DNA from 3 places in the Dietzia sp. Alg238-R159 genome. Region 3 is predicted to be linked to each of the others. Evidence: riboswitches for the same ligand, from Rfam matches in the RefSeq annotation. Region 3 holds a riboswitch; each other region holds the start of a gene.
What was found. Region 3 has a riboswitch for thiamine pyrophosphate ahead of G6R20_RS03000 (3-oxoacyl-ACP reductase). Riboswitches for the same ligand answer to the same signal wherever they lie in the genome.

Region 1: another riboswitch for thiamine pyrophosphate. It lies ahead of thiC (phosphomethylpyrimidine synthase ThiC); the one in region 3 lies ahead of G6R20_RS03000 (3-oxoacyl-ACP reductase).
Region 2: another riboswitch for thiamine pyrophosphate. It lies ahead of G6R20_RS14665 (ATP-binding cassette domain-containing protein); the one in region 3 lies ahead of G6R20_RS03000 (3-oxoacyl-ACP reductase).

Annotation. Positions count from the first base shown of each region.
Region 1 is NZ_UNRI01000003.1:403,745-408,346, reverse strand. Features, by position in the region: gene G6R20_RS10325 (exodeoxyribonuclease III) at 1-547, shown strand, start outside; gene ppk2 (polyphosphate kinase 2) at 551-1,444, shown strand; gene G6R20_RS10315 (CoA-binding protein) at 1,565-1,981, shown strand; gene G6R20_RS10310 (CD225/dispanin family protein) at 2,001-2,516, opposite strand; gene G6R20_RS10305 (GNAT family N-acetyltransferase) at 2,645-2,941, opposite strand; TPP riboswitch at 3,017-3,131, shown strand; gene thiC (phosphomethylpyrimidine synthase ThiC) at 3,129-4,602, shown strand, end outside.
Region 2 is NZ_UNRI01000007.1:61,015-65,616, forward strand. Features, by position in the region: gene G6R20_RS14655 (ABC transporter substrate-binding protein) at 1-447, opposite strand, end outside; gene G6R20_RS14660 (ABC transporter permease) at 444-1,223, opposite strand; gene G6R20_RS14665 (ATP-binding cassette domain-containing protein) at 1,220-2,032, opposite strand; TPP riboswitch at 2,042-2,139, opposite strand; gene G6R20_RS14670 (hypothetical protein) at 2,629-2,877, shown strand; gene G6R20_RS14675 (hypothetical protein) at 2,888-3,187, shown strand; gene G6R20_RS14680 (hypothetical protein) at 3,516-3,752, opposite strand; gene G6R20_RS14685 (hypothetical protein) at 3,806-4,084, opposite strand; tRNA gene G6R20_RS14690 (tRNA-Arg) at 4,230-4,302, opposite strand; gene G6R20_RS14695 (cytochrome c oxidase assembly protein) at 4,411-4,602, shown strand, end outside.
Region 3 is NZ_UNRI01000001.1:643,169-647,770, reverse strand. Features, by position in the region: gene G6R20_RS03020 (SDR family oxidoreductase) at 1-482, opposite strand, end outside; gene G6R20_RS03015 (hypothetical protein) at 616-840, shown strand; gene G6R20_RS03010 (hypothetical protein) at 914-1,384, opposite strand; gene G6R20_RS03005 (hypothetical protein) at 1,460-1,825, opposite strand; gene G6R20_RS03000 (3-oxoacyl-ACP reductase) at 1,879-2,643, opposite strand; TPP riboswitch at 2,729-2,826, opposite strand; gene G6R20_RS02995 (hypothetical protein) at 2,838-3,026, shown strand; partial or broken gene G6R20_RS02990 (glucose-6-phosphate dehydrogenase (coenzyme-F420)) at 3,084-3,346, opposite strand; gene G6R20_RS02985 (hypothetical protein) at 3,364-3,762, shown strand; gene G6R20_RS02980 (SRPBCC family protein) at 3,759-4,235, opposite strand; gene G6R20_RS02975 (hypothetical protein) at 4,315-4,509, opposite strand; gene G6R20_RS02970 (EthD family reductase) at 4,569-4,602, shown strand, end outside.

The sequences.
Region 1 (4,602 bases), on a different contig from region 3:
CTTCCACAAGGACCCCGAGGTCTCGCAGGACCCCGAGGCCCGCGCCATCTCGGCGGTCTGCGACGGCGTCCGCGTGTACAGCCTCTACGTCCCCAACGGCCGTGAGCTGGGCGATCCGCACTACACCTACAAGCTGGAGTGGTTGGCCCGCCTGCGCGACCACGCGTCCGCCGAACTGGCCGCCGACTCCGACGCCCAGATCGCCCTGGTGGGTGACTGGAACGTCGCGCCGCTCGACGAGGACGTGTGGGACATGGAGGTCTTCGACGGCAAGACCCACGTCTCCGGCCCCGAACGGTTGGCGTTTGCGGCGTTCGACGGCGCCGGGTTCCGCGAGGTCACCCGCGAGCACACGCCCGGACCCGGCGTCTACACCTACTGGGACTACACCGGGCTCAGCTTTCCCAAGCGCAAGGGCATGCGCATCGACTTCCAACTGCACTCCCCCGCGCTGGCCGCGCGGGTGAGCGGGGCGTTCATCGACCGCGAGGAACGCAAGGGAAAGGGCGCCTCGGACCACGCGCCCGTCGTCGTGGAGCTCGACTGAGCCATGTCCACGTTCCAGCTACGCCATTACATCGACCGGCTCCGCGCCGAGGGTTTCACGGTCCGCGACGACCACGGTGAGGACCCGGACCTCATCGACATCAACGGCCGGGCCGTCGACACCTGGCGGGAGAACTACCCGTACGACGAGCGGATGGACCGCAACCAGTACGAGGTCGAGAAGTACCTGCTGCAGATCGAACTGCTGAAGTTCCAGAACTGGCAGGCCGAATCAGGGCACCGGCAGGTGATCGTGTTCGAGGGCCGCGACGCCGCCGGCAAGGGCGGGACCATCAAGCGGTTCACCGAGTACATCAACGTCCGGCAGGCCCGGGTCGTCGCGCTGGTCAAGCCGACCGAGACCGAGATGTACCAGTGGTACTTCCAGCGGTACGTGGCCCATCTGCCCAGCCGCGGCGAGCTCGTGCTGTTCGACCGCTCCTGGTACAACCGCGCCGGCGTGGAGCGGGTGATGGGCTTCTGCACCGATTCCCAGTACGAGACGTTCATGGAGCAGGCGCCCATGTTCGAGAAGATGCTGGTCGAGTCCGGGGTCGGTCTGACCAAGTTCTGGTTCTCGGTCACCCGCGAGGAGCAGAAGACCCGGTTCGCGATCCGGCAACTCGACCCGGTGCGGCGCTGGAAACTCTCGCCCATGGACCTGGAGTCCCTCGACAAGTGGGACAAGTACACGGACGCCAAGGTGGAGATGTTCCGGCGCACGGACACCGACCACGCGCCGTGGATCACCATCAAGTCCAACGACAAGAAGCGGGCCCGCATCAACGCGATGCGCTACTTCCTGAACCAGTTCGACTACCCGGACAAGGACCCCCAGGTGGTGTTCGACCCGGACCCGAAGATCGTCCGCCGCGGCAAGGACGCCGTCGGAGACTAGCGGAGGGAGCGCCAGCGAGCGGAGCGATGTCCCCGCGCACAGAACCCGTCGGGGACTGACTGACCGGGCCTGATGGGAGGCCCCGGGAATGTCTCGGCGGCGGCGGGCCTTGCACTGGGTATGAGCCATACCAACGACCCCGCCGTCATCAAGCGCCTGCTCACCGAGAAGGGCCGCTGGGCCGTCGCCGGCCTGTCCAGCAACTCCGCGCGCACCGCGTACGGGATCGCCGCCTACGTCCGCGACCTGGGGCACGAGATCGTTCCGGTCCATCCCAAGGCCGAGACCGTGCACGGTCAGCAGGGCTACCCGGATCTCGCGTCCGTTCCCGGCGAGGTCGATGTGGTCGACGTGTTCGTCAACTCGCAGCTCGCGGGCGGCGTGGTGGACGATGCGATCGCCAAGGGAGCCAAGGCGGTCTGGTTGCAGCTGGGCGTGGTCGACGAGGCCGCGGCGCAGCGGGCGAAGGATGCCGGGCTGGACGTGGTGATGGACGCCTGCCCTGCGATCGAAGCCCCTCGTCTGGGCCTGGCCTGAACCGCGGACCCGGCCCGGTCTAGAAGCCGCTCGAGGCCAGTCCCACCATCGCGAAGATGAAGATGAAGTACAGCACGATGAGGACTGCCACGATCGCCAGCGAGATCATGCCGAGCTTCTTGGCGGTCGCACTGGCGGCCTCGGCTTCGGCGTGGCGACCGGCGGCCCACAGCGGGTAGACGTCCAGCGCGCGGGTCATCGCGACGAACGACAGCGGCCAGAAGAAGAGAATCGACGCGACCGCCCAGCCGACGTTCGACGGCGGGCCGGGGCGAATTGCCGAGGTGGTCCCGTATCCGCCCGCCCCGCCGAAGGACGGGGTCTGCGCGCCGTAACCGGTCGGGGTCTGCGCGCTGTAGTCGGTCTGCTCGTACGAGCCCTGGCCGTACGGGCTCTGTCCGTATGTGCCCTGTCCGTACGGGCTCTGTCCGTATGTGCCCTGGCCGTACGGGTTCTGGCCGTAGGAGCCCCGACTCGCATCGTCGCCACCGGTCGAGTCGCCGTCGGCAGTATTCCCCTGGGGCGGGTAGGTCATGGGAGTCCTCCGGGTAGCTGGTCGTCTGGGGTCAGATTACGTCCCGCTCCTCCGGCCGCTCCTCAGCCGCTCGCGGGGCGACTGACACCGGTCACCGCAGGCGGTCGACGGTCACCGCCCGGCGTCGGTCACGGCTGGGCGACCAGGAGCTGATACTCCGGGAAGCGAACGAGGAACCGCCGCACATAGCTGCACACCGGCCGGATCTTGAGCTCATCGAGCCGCATGCGGGTGAGGACCAGGCTGACCAGCAGGCGGGCGATCCCCTGCTGGCCGTACCGCTCCTCGATCACGGTGTGGAGCAGGATGTAGACGTCGCCGTCCTTCTCGTAACCAACGAGACCCATGAAGGTCTCGCTGTCCCACAGTTCGAAGCGGTCTCTATCGGTGTTGTGGACCAGCTTGAGCGACGTTACAGCGGACATCAGAACTCCTTCTGCAGGGCGTGTTCCACCCGCGATGCTACTCGTCGGGTTACGCTCGCCCCTGCACAATCACATACTCATCCACACGGGAGTCCGCTTCGATGCGCGGGCTGAGAGGACGACCAGCCGGGTCGTCGACCGTAGAACCTGTCCGGATCATGCCGGCGTAGGGAGATCAGGAAACACCATGGGCACAGCTCTATTCACCGACGGCACCGACGGCACCGACGGCACCCCGATCGACGCCGTGACGTGCGGCCCCATCCATTCCAGCAGTAAGGCTCATCTCGAGGTGCCCGGTGAGTCCGGTGACGGCCAGCGCGTGCCCGTGCGCCGGATCGCGCTCACCGACGGCACGACGTTCGACGTCTACGACACCTCCGGCCCGTATACCGCCTACGCGAGTGCGGCCGACTGCCATGACCTCGCCCCAGGCCTGCCGCCCACCCGCCGTGAGTGGTCCCACCCCGGGGCCGTCCCCGCCTCGCCGAACAACCCCACCCTCGTCCGGACGCAGTTGGCCTGGGCGCGGGCGGGGCTGACGACCCCCGAGATGCGGTTCATCGCCGTGCGGGAGGGGATCGACGTCGAGGTGGTGCGTTCGGAGGTCGCCGCCGGGCGGGCGGTCATCCCGGCCAACCACCTCCATCCGGAGAGCGAACCGATGATCATCGGCAAGCGCTTCCTCACGAAGATCAACGCCAACATCGGCAATTCGGCGGTCACCAGTTCGATCGCCGAGGAGGTCGAGAAGATGGTGTGGGCTGCCCGCTGGGGCGCGGACACCATCATGGACCTGTCTACCGGCCGGGACATCCACGAGACGCGCGAGTGGATCCTGCGCAACTCCCCCGTCCCCGTGGGCACCGTGCCCATCTACCAGGCACTGGAGAAGGTGGGCGGCGACCCGACCCGTCTGACCTGGGAGTTGTACCGCGACACCGTCATCGAACAGTGCGAACAGGGCGTGGACTACATGACCGTCCATGCCGGCGTGCTGCTGCGCTACGTCCCGCTGGCGGCCAAGCGGGTCACCGGCATCGTGTCGCGTGGCGGTTCGATCATGGCGGCGTGGTGCCTGGCGCACCACCGCGAGTCGTTCCTCTACACCCACTTCGAGGAACTCTGCGAGATCCTCGCCCGCCACGACGTGACGTTCTCCCTCGGCGACGGCCTGCGCCCGGGGTCGATCGCCGACGCCAACGACGAGGCTCAGTTCGCCGAACTGCGCACGCTCGGGGAGCTCACCGGGATCGCCAAGAGCCACGGCGTGCAGGTGATGATCGAGGGACCCGGTCACGTGCCGATGGACAAGATCGTGGAGAACGTGCGCCTCGAGGAGGAGTGGTGCGAGGAGGCCCCCTTCTACACGCTGGGCCCCCTCGCGACGGACATCGCGCCGGGCTACGACCACATCACGTCCGCGATCGGTGCAGCCCGCATCGCCGAGGCCGGCACGGCGATGCTGTGCTACGTCACCCCCAAGGAGCACCTGGGCCTGCCCGACCGGGACGACGTCAAGACCGGAGTGATCACCTACAAGATCGCCGCGCACTCGGCCGATCTGGCGAAGGGTCACCCGGGCGCGCAGGCCCGCGATGACGCGCTGAGTACCGCCCGGTTCGAGTTCCGCTGGCGGGACCAGTTCGCCCTGGCCCTCG
Region 2 (4,602 bases), on a different contig from region 3:
GCCGGACTCCGTCCTGGCGATCAGGGAGGTCAAGGACGTCGGGATCAGTGCCGCGACCGAGATCACGTCGAGTCCCTGTTCGACGGCGATGAGCGTGTCGGGCTCGTAGGAGATGGCCAGGTCGACCCGCCCCAGGGACACCTCCCGGGCGGCGTCGGCCGTGTTGGACGGCGTCGTGAACGTCACGTCCACGCCGGCGTCGGCGTAGGTGCCGGTGTGCTGCGCGGTGTACAGCGCCACATGGTCGGGATTGGGGCTCCAGTCGAGCAGAACACTGACCGGGGCGTTGTCGGTGGCTCCCGACTCGGCGGCTCCGGGCGCGGCGGTGTCCGGGGCCGCCTGACACCCGGTCAGAGCCACCGTGGCTGCGGCCGCGATCGCGAGCACGCTCACCCCGGGTCGCGAGAGAGTCCGGCGTCGGATCCTGCTGGGTCGTGTGTCCGTCATGATGGGTTCCTTTCCCCGGTGGGTGTGTTCCACGGGCAGATCAGGCGTTCGAGGATGGTCACGCTGGCGAGGAGGACGCTGGACATGATCGTCAGCACCGCCACCTGGGCAAAGACGAAATCGGTCTGGAGCCGGGGGATCGCCTGGAGCATGAGGTAGCCCAGGCCGTTGGTGGAGCCGGTGTACTCGGCGAAGACGGCGGCCACCGGCGCGAAGGTGACCGAGACGCGCAGCCCGGCGAAGCCGCGAGGCGCGGCGAAGGGCAGACGCACCCGCCAGAAGAGCGACCACCTGGTGGCGTGCAGGCTCCGCAGGGTGTCGATCATTCGGGCGTCGACCGAGCGGATTCCGGAGAGGAGATTGAGGGCGACCGGGAAGAAGCACAGCAGGGCCACCACGATGACCTTCGGCGCCATGCCGTAGCCGAGGGAGATCGTCAACAGTGGGCCTATCACGATGACCGGGATGGCCTGGGAGGCGACCAGCAGGGGGGTCATGGCCTGACCGACGGCGGGCACGAATCCGCTGATGACGACCACGGTCACCGCGACGACCACTCCGAGGACCACCCCGACGACGGTCTCCGTGGCGGTCAGCAATGTGGCCGAGCCCAGCCGGTCGGGCCAGGTGGTCACGAGCGAGTCGAGCACGGCGCGGGGTGCGGGAATGACGTACTCGGGCACGAGCTCGAGCGAGGTGACCGTGATCCACGCGGCGAGGACCAGCAGGAGCGTGACGCAGGCAGGGGCGGCGGACCGAAGGAGTCGCACGGTCATCGGTCGGTCCCTCCCTCGGTGAGGTGCGATTCCCGGGCCAGGGCCTGGAGCACTTCCCGGCGAGCTGTGGCGAAGTCCTCGTCGCCGAGGAGGACCTCGCGGGGGCGGTCGTCACCGAACCATCCCGGCCAGGTGGAGACCACACGCGCCGGGGCGTCGGGCTCGTGTCGTGCGAGCAGGACCACGCGTTCGGCGAGGAGCAGCGCCTCATCGACGTCGTGCGTGACCATGACGAGGGTGGCCGAGGTGTGGGTGATGGTGTCGCGGAGCCACTGCTGGACCTCCGCACGGGTGATCGCGTCGAGCGCGCCGAGCGGCTCGTCGGCCAGCAGCACGGGTTTGCGCGCCAGCAGAGCCCGCGTGAGAGCGGCGCGCTGGCGCATGCCCGCGCTGAGAGCTGAGGGACGGGCATCGGACCAGGCGCCCAGTCCCACGCGGTCCAGCATGCGCTGGGCCTCGGATCGGGCCACGCGCCGGCGCACTCGTTGGTTGCGGAGACTGATCGCGACGTTGTCGAGCAGGGACAGCCAGGGCAACAGGCTGTCGCCCTGGGGCATCAACGCGCAGGACTCCAGGCGTCGTGCGGGCCGGCGTTCATCGAGGACGGCGGCGGTCCCGGTGGTCGGTTCGACGAGGCCGGCGATCACCGACAGCAGCGTCGACTTACCGCATCCGCTGCGTCCGACAACGGCGATGTGCTCGCCTACCGGAACGGACAGGTTGAGGTCTGCGAGAACCGGGCGGAGCGCGCCCGGATAGGTGTGTCCCAATCCATCCAACGCCACTGCCGTGGTTCCTGGGCGGCTCACGAAAGCGCATGCCAGCGCATCTGACATCCCTCCGCTCGTGTGAACGAGTTCAGGTTCAGCGGGTGTGATCTCAGCCCCGTTCGGTAGGGGCACCCCGTGTCATCGAAGCTGATCTTGCGAATCAGCTCGAAGTCCGAACGTACCATCGGCACATCTCGGGATCTGATGTGCGTCCATGGCTGGAGCGAGGAGCGGGCGGGCCGCCGTCAGTGGCGTGCGGACCGCCGGTGAGGATGACCGATGGATCGCCAGTGTGACGAGTGTTCGGCGGGGTTTATGGCCCGGTCGCCGCGGCAGCGGTTCTGTTCGGATCGGTGTCGGTACCGGGACAAGGACCGCGGTCGGATGCTCGCGTGTTCGGTGTGTGGCGAGCCGATGCACCGGGGGCCGACGGTTCGCACGGACGGACGGCACCGACACAACCGGTGCGTACACGAAGAGGTCTAGGGGTACCCCCGCTAGGTTGCTCGGGTTAGTCTTGGAACGCCCAGCAACACCGGATAACGCCAGACAACATCGACCAACGATGTGCTATCCGCGACGGAAGTGGCGTATACAAGAGGCAAGCCCGGTTGGGCAGGTTCTGGAGGTGGACTATGACAACGACGTTTGACAGCCGTAACGATTACGTGGACCTCACCGAGCCGTGCGCCCTAGCCGATATGGCCGGGGACACAAAGCGCTACGTAGCGCACAAGGACGCAGACGGAGTCATCACGTTGATCCCCTCAGGGAACCTTGGTGAGCGGGAGCTCTTCCTGCTTGAGAACCCTCAGTTGCTCGCTGCGGTCAACCGTGGAATCCAGGACATCCAGGACGGGCGCTACTCCGTCATCGAGTTCTGACAGCCGGTTTGTGGCGCCCCCGTTCGTCCTAGCGTTCTCTGTTGAGGCCCAGCAGACGCTGGTTGACCTGAAGAGGCCCCAGCACGGCAAAAAGAAGAAGAAGGTCGACAAGGCCCTGAAACTTCTTCAGGATGCTGGCCCGGGGTACCCGGGGCTCAACTCCCACAAGCTGAACGGCCTCACTGGCCCGGGTGGTGCAGACCTGTGGGACTCCTACGTCGAGAACAACACCCCCTCGGCATGGCGCATCTACTGGGTGTACGGGGACAACGACTACATTTTCGTGGTTGAGATCGGCCCTCATAAGTGACCGGTTGGGCCTACATGCCGCGCAACCAATCGAACCCCTACGGGGTGCTGGTGCTGATCCCCTTCCCCAGAGTTTGCCCGGTCACCATGTCGGCATAGACCATCTGCCCACGACGAGTAGCCCGCCCTGTGAAGGTGCGAGCTTTGTCGTGACCCCCTGGCATGTCCGGCCGGACACCATCCAGGGAGCGCCCACGCCGGTTCGTGGGTGTGCACACCGGAGACGGTTGGTTAGGGGCGGAACCGTCCTGAGAACGCCCTAGATCGCACGCTGAGCGATCACCGCGCCAACCGTGGACAACGTAGGGCCACGGTTGGACGGAAACGGCTCAGGGGCGCTGCTGGGCTGTCTTCACGGCGTCGATGATCGCCAGCGCGAACCGTTCCGCCTCGTCGGGCGTGAGGTCGCACTCAGGATCGAACACCCGAATGAAGGTGGGGCCGGCGTCGAGGCCGTCGAGGGACAGGCGATCTTCCGCGAAGACGCCCACGTCCCAGGTGACGCCCTTGGGGGTGAAGTACCGCGCCCAAGTGACGATCTGCGCGCCGGTGGCCGTCTCGATCATGGGCTCTTCCGGTTCGGATGCTTGGCACCATGCGGGCCGCTGGCCGGGCGCCCTCATCGCAGGGACTCCCAGTGAGCCTTGAGCGCCACGGCGTAGGCAGCGCGGGCCGCGGTGAGCGCGTCGGCGATCTCGACGGCTTGGTCGGTGCTCATGTCGAGCTCGCCGTGGACCGACAGGATCGGCGGGGATGCCTCGCCGTTATCGACCAGGCTGACGACCTCGACGGTGATCTTCTGCCGGTCGTTGCCCGGTCCGCCGGCGATGATGCGCCGGAAGTGAGTGATGTCGTCGCCTGTGAGCGGTGGCGGTGTGGGATGCTGGCTGTTGGCCATGACGCTTACCTCGTCTTGGTCGCTGGCCCCGAGCGTTCCCGCGCTACGGGGCCATTTCTATTGACCAACACAAGGCAACTTGTACGCCAGTTGCACGACCTGCGGACCGCACAGCATAAATGCCGCTTGAACTGCGTAAACCTTGCGCCCCCGAGAGGATTCGAACCCCTGACCAGCCGGGTAGAAACCGGATGCTCTATCCACTGAGCTACGGAGGCCTGCGACGCGCGCGTGGGGCGTCGCCGGGAGAATGGTAGCCGATCCGGGGGGTGGGTCCGACAGTGGCGAATCGGCCCGGGGGCGCCGCGGTTCCTACGATGGTGGTCATGACGTCGTCGAAGACCGCCCCCGCCACCGCCGGGCGGTTCGGAACCCGCAACATCGTCGCCCTGGTACTGCTCCTGGCGGCGGTGGCGGCCGCGGTGGTGATCCCACTGTCGGCCATGTCCGCCGAGGTGGCGCTCGAGCTGGTGGGCGTGCCCGATCCGGGTCCGCTCACCACGGCCGGCCTCCCGGCG
Region 3 (4,602 bases):
AGGTCCTCGAGTTTCTCGACGAAGGTCTGCCGTGCGGCGTTCAGCACCAGCACGTCGATCCCGCCGAGGCCGGCCACGGCGTCGCGGACGATGCCCCGCGCGGTGGGCTCGTCCCCGACATCGCCTGGCAGGAGCACACACGTCCGACCCGCCCCGCGGACGAGTTCGGCCACCTCGTCGGCGTCGGACTGCTCGGAGGGCAGGTAGCCGATCGCCACGTCGGCCCCCTCGCGCGCGAACGCGATGGCGACCGCCCGACCGATCCCGGAGTCCCCGCCGGTGATGAGGGCGCGCCGACCGGTCAGACGACCGTGCCCGACATACGACGCCTCACCGTGGTCGGCAGGGGGCAAGAGCTCGGAGGCCAGCCCCGGGGCGGGTTGCGACTGCATCGGGATCTCCACCTGGAACTTGGTGGTGGGATCGACCGGAGCCGCGGAGCTCTGCTGGCCGGAGGGGGTAGCGGTGGGGTCGGTGCTCATCTGTGGCCTCCTGGATCGACTGTCCGGATCGAAGGTACGCGCCACGGGCGGCCGCCCGTCCGGATGCGAGTCGGCGCCGAATCCCCCACACTGCGGAAGAGAACTCAGCTTCCCACGAGACGAAGGAGCACGCATGCCCCGTTACCGCGTGATTGACCCCGAGCAGAACGTGATCGACGAGAAGGAGTTCGCCGACGACACCAAGGCCTACGACTGGTTCAAGACGGTCGAGGTCCCGGAAGACTCGCTCGGCTACGCCATGGAGGTCGACATGGACGGCAAGTGGACGCGATTCGAGATCAATGACGGTGGCACCAACACCTCCCCCGCGGCCGACGAGGGCACCGGCATCGCCTGAGCCCACCCCCGCGGACACCGCTACTCCGCCTGCCCGTCACCCGCCACGCGTGGGTGGGGCGAGGCGGAGTCGCTCATTTCGGCCGACCCGCGCGGTGGACGCGTTCGCGGAGGGCGAGCATCAGTGAGTCCATGCGCGCGGTCTCCTCGAGCAGGTCCGGGACCGCATCAGGGGGGCCGGAGCGGTTGTCGAGGCAGGCGGTGTTCGCCCGCTCCAGCAACGCGGCGAACTCCGGATCGGCGTCGGTGCGGTCCCTGACGTCGGGATAGGTGCCCTCGAGCGGGGTACCGATCCCGAGCGTGGGCCGGAGCGCGTACCACCGATCGAGGGTCTCGGTCAGCGCCTCCAGCGCCAGGAAGTAGGAACGCCGGGCTGAATCCACCGCGCGCTCGGCGGTGAGCTGGACCGGGTCGGAACCCCGCCGTAGCCGCCGGCGGCGGGACAGATCCTCCAGCCCGGACCGCGCGAGCCAGCCGGTCGCCGCGACCCAGGCGGCGAGCCCGGCGATCACCGTGAGCAGCACCAACGCGAGGATCAGGGGCATACCGTCACCGCCCCACGGCCGATGCGCCGAGCCGCCGAGCCCCAGGCCCCGACCGCAGCCCCGACCCCGGGGCCGTCATGATCCCACCAGTGCGTGCAGGACGAGCGTCAGCGGCACGGACAGCAGTACCGCCGCCGAGATGCCGGCCCCGATCAGTTTCCCCAGGCCCGCCCAGCGGAGCTCCGAGCATTCCGCCTCGACGGCGGCCGGTGATAGCGGCGCCGCGAGCCGACCGGCCGCGGACGCCCGCGCCTCCGCGACGGTCGGCCAGGTCGCGGGCACGTGGGCGTGGGGGTCGTCGCCGAGCTCGGCTGCGGCGACAAGGGCACGCTGGTCGTCCCACTCGGTCAGTCGCTGGTCGAGTTCGGCCACCGCCGCCTCGGCCTCCTCGATCCGCCGGCCCTCGGCCGTTCGCGAGGCGGTGACCGAGGGCAGTTCCATTCCTCCAGCTTCCCCCACCCGAGCTCGCCCGGGCAAGGGTGACCGCCGCGCCGTCAGCCCTTGACCAACCCGCCGTCCACGATGAGGTTCTGCCCGGTCACGGCCCGTGCCCACGGGGAGGCGAAGAACAGCACCGCGTCGGCGAGTTCGGCGGGGGTGATCGCGCGCCGTAGCGGCGTCCCGGAGGCGATGACGTCGAACACCTCTTCAGGTGTAGCGGCGCTGGCGTCGGTGGTGCGCAGCAGGCCACCGGAGACCATGTTGACCGTGATGCCGTCCGGCCCGAGGTCGGTGGCCAGGGTGCGGGTCAGCGAGAGCGCGGCGGCCTTGGCTGCGGTGTAGTCGTGGTACGGCACCACCGGGTGCTGGAACAGGTTGGTGCCGATGGTGACGATCCGCCCGAACCCGGCTTCCCGCATCCCCGGGAGCGCGGCCTGGGTGGTGGCGAGGGTGCCCTTGACCGCGCCACGCAGCTGCGAGTCGAAGTCCTCCCAGGTGAGGGTCTCCGGCCGCGGCCTGGCGTCGCCGTTGAACTGGAAGTCGACCAAGGCGTTGTTGACCACCGTGCTGATCGGCCGACCGAAGTGCGTGCGGGCCGCGTCGACGAGGGCGCGTACCTCGTCGTCGTCGGTCACGTCAGCGCGTAGTGCGACGGCGCGGTCCTCGCCGAGCTCACGGACGAGGTCGGCGGCGGCGGCCTCGCTGCGTCGGTAGTTGACGACGACGAGGGCGCCCTCGCGGGAGAAGGCGCGGATGATCTCCACGCCGAGTCCGCGGGCTCCGCCGGTGACCAGGACGACCTGCTCGTTGATACGCATGCCACTCGCTTCCCGGTGGTTCCTCACGGGGAGCGCGATGCGTACCTGCCCGCCGCGCGATGACCGCACGAGAGGCGACGACGCCCGGCGACGCGCACGACATCCCTCCGCTGGAACTACCCAGTTCAGGTTCGACGGGTGTGTTCTCAGCCGCCCGGATGGGCGGCACCCCGTGTCGAGTGCGAGCCTAGTCATTGGAATCCTCGTGGTTCGACGGCGGTCAGGTGATCGTCTGCTCGTACGGCGCCTCGAGCCCGGTGCCGTGGCGCTGGGTGCGCGACGAGTTCCGGCGGCTCGACGACCGGCGCCTGATCGGCCTGACCTTCGCGGGCGGGCCCTGGTCGCGGTTCGCGGCGGCGCCGCTGCTGCTCACCCGGGCCTGAGCCCGGGGTGAGCGGCCGGGCGGGCGGCCGGGAGGGTCACCTGCCCGCCCGCGGCGCCTACGCGAGGCGACGCAGTCGCGGTTCGAGGTCGGAATTGAAGAGGTCGAGGAAGCGTTTCTGATCGTGGCCGGGGGCGTGGAAGACCAGGTGGTTCAGGCCCGCGTCGACGTATTTTTGACCTGCTCGACGGCCTCGTCGGGGTCCGAGGCGACAATCCACCGCTGGGCGACCTGCTCGATCGGCAACTCATCCGCGAGGCGCTCCATCTCGCGCGGAGAATCCACCGAGTGCTTCTGCTCCGGTGTCAACGACAGCGGGGCCCCTGCTCGTGAGCAACATGTTCGCCCAGTCCCGGGTGCTGGCTTTCGGCCGGACCGACGCCGAGTTGCGCGCCGACGGCATCGAGGCCGCTCTCCTCCCTCACCGGGTGATGCCCGGAAACCGTCCCTCGACGACGATCCTCGCGCCCTCGCTGTCCCCCGGCGTCCTCGGGCAGCGCATCGCCCTGTACGAACACGTCGTCTTTGTCCAGGGGGCGATCTGGAACATCAACGCCTTCGACCAGTGGGGAGTCGAACTGGGGAAGAAGCAGGCCCGCGACCTCTACCCGGCACTCGCCTCCGACGAAGCCAGTGGTGCCGACTCCAGTGGTGCCGACACGGATTCCTCCACAGCGGCCCTCATCGCCCGCTACCGGGCCGCACGCGGCCGTGACCGGGCGACGGACCGTGGTTAACCCGCGGTCTCGTACTTCGCGGCCAGGCGCGAGAGCGTCTCGGTGATGCCGGACGCGTTCTGGTCGGCGACGCCGATCTTCTCGAAGACCTTGCCGATCTTCGAGGGCCGGGGATCGAAGCACTCGGTGACCTCGGTACGCCCATCCGCGGTCGGGGTGAACTCCCAGCGCCAGCGGTGGCCCGCGGGGTGCGCCCACTCGATGACCTTCTGGTCGGGCGTGTCGATGTACTCGGTGACCGTGCTGGTGATGCGGTACGGGACGCCGTACATGCGCATCGAGGTGGTGAACTTGGCGCCCTCGGACAGGGTTGACGGCCCCTTGACGTTGCTCTTGACGGTCCCCGAACCGTCGACGAGCCCGTGCTTGCGCGGGTCGGTGACGAGCCCGAACAGCTCCTCGGCGGGGGCGTTGACAGTGACGCTGCGGGCGACGACGCGGGGGCCGCGGTCGACGGTGGTGATGGCGGTCATGGCAGATCGGTCCTTCCGGAGTTCGCGGGATCGGATCACACCACGATAGGGCCGCAGCCGGTACCGCGGTGGCCTGTGATCAGTGCGCGGTGGGCGTGGGTCCGTGAGCAGTTCGTCGTGCCACGTCACGCCACAGTTCGGCGACACTCCCCACGACCACACCGATGCCTGCGCCCATCACCATCCAGGTGGCCAGGTTCGGGGCGCCGGCGATCACGACTCCGAGGACTCGCCTGACGGACCGGGCCCGTGGCGCCGTGGTCTGCGGCATCATCACCGCTACGACACCCCACGGCCGGCCATCGGGCCGGACACCCCTCGGAAGGATGCACATTGATCGCCCTCACCGTTCTGTACCCCACGCCCG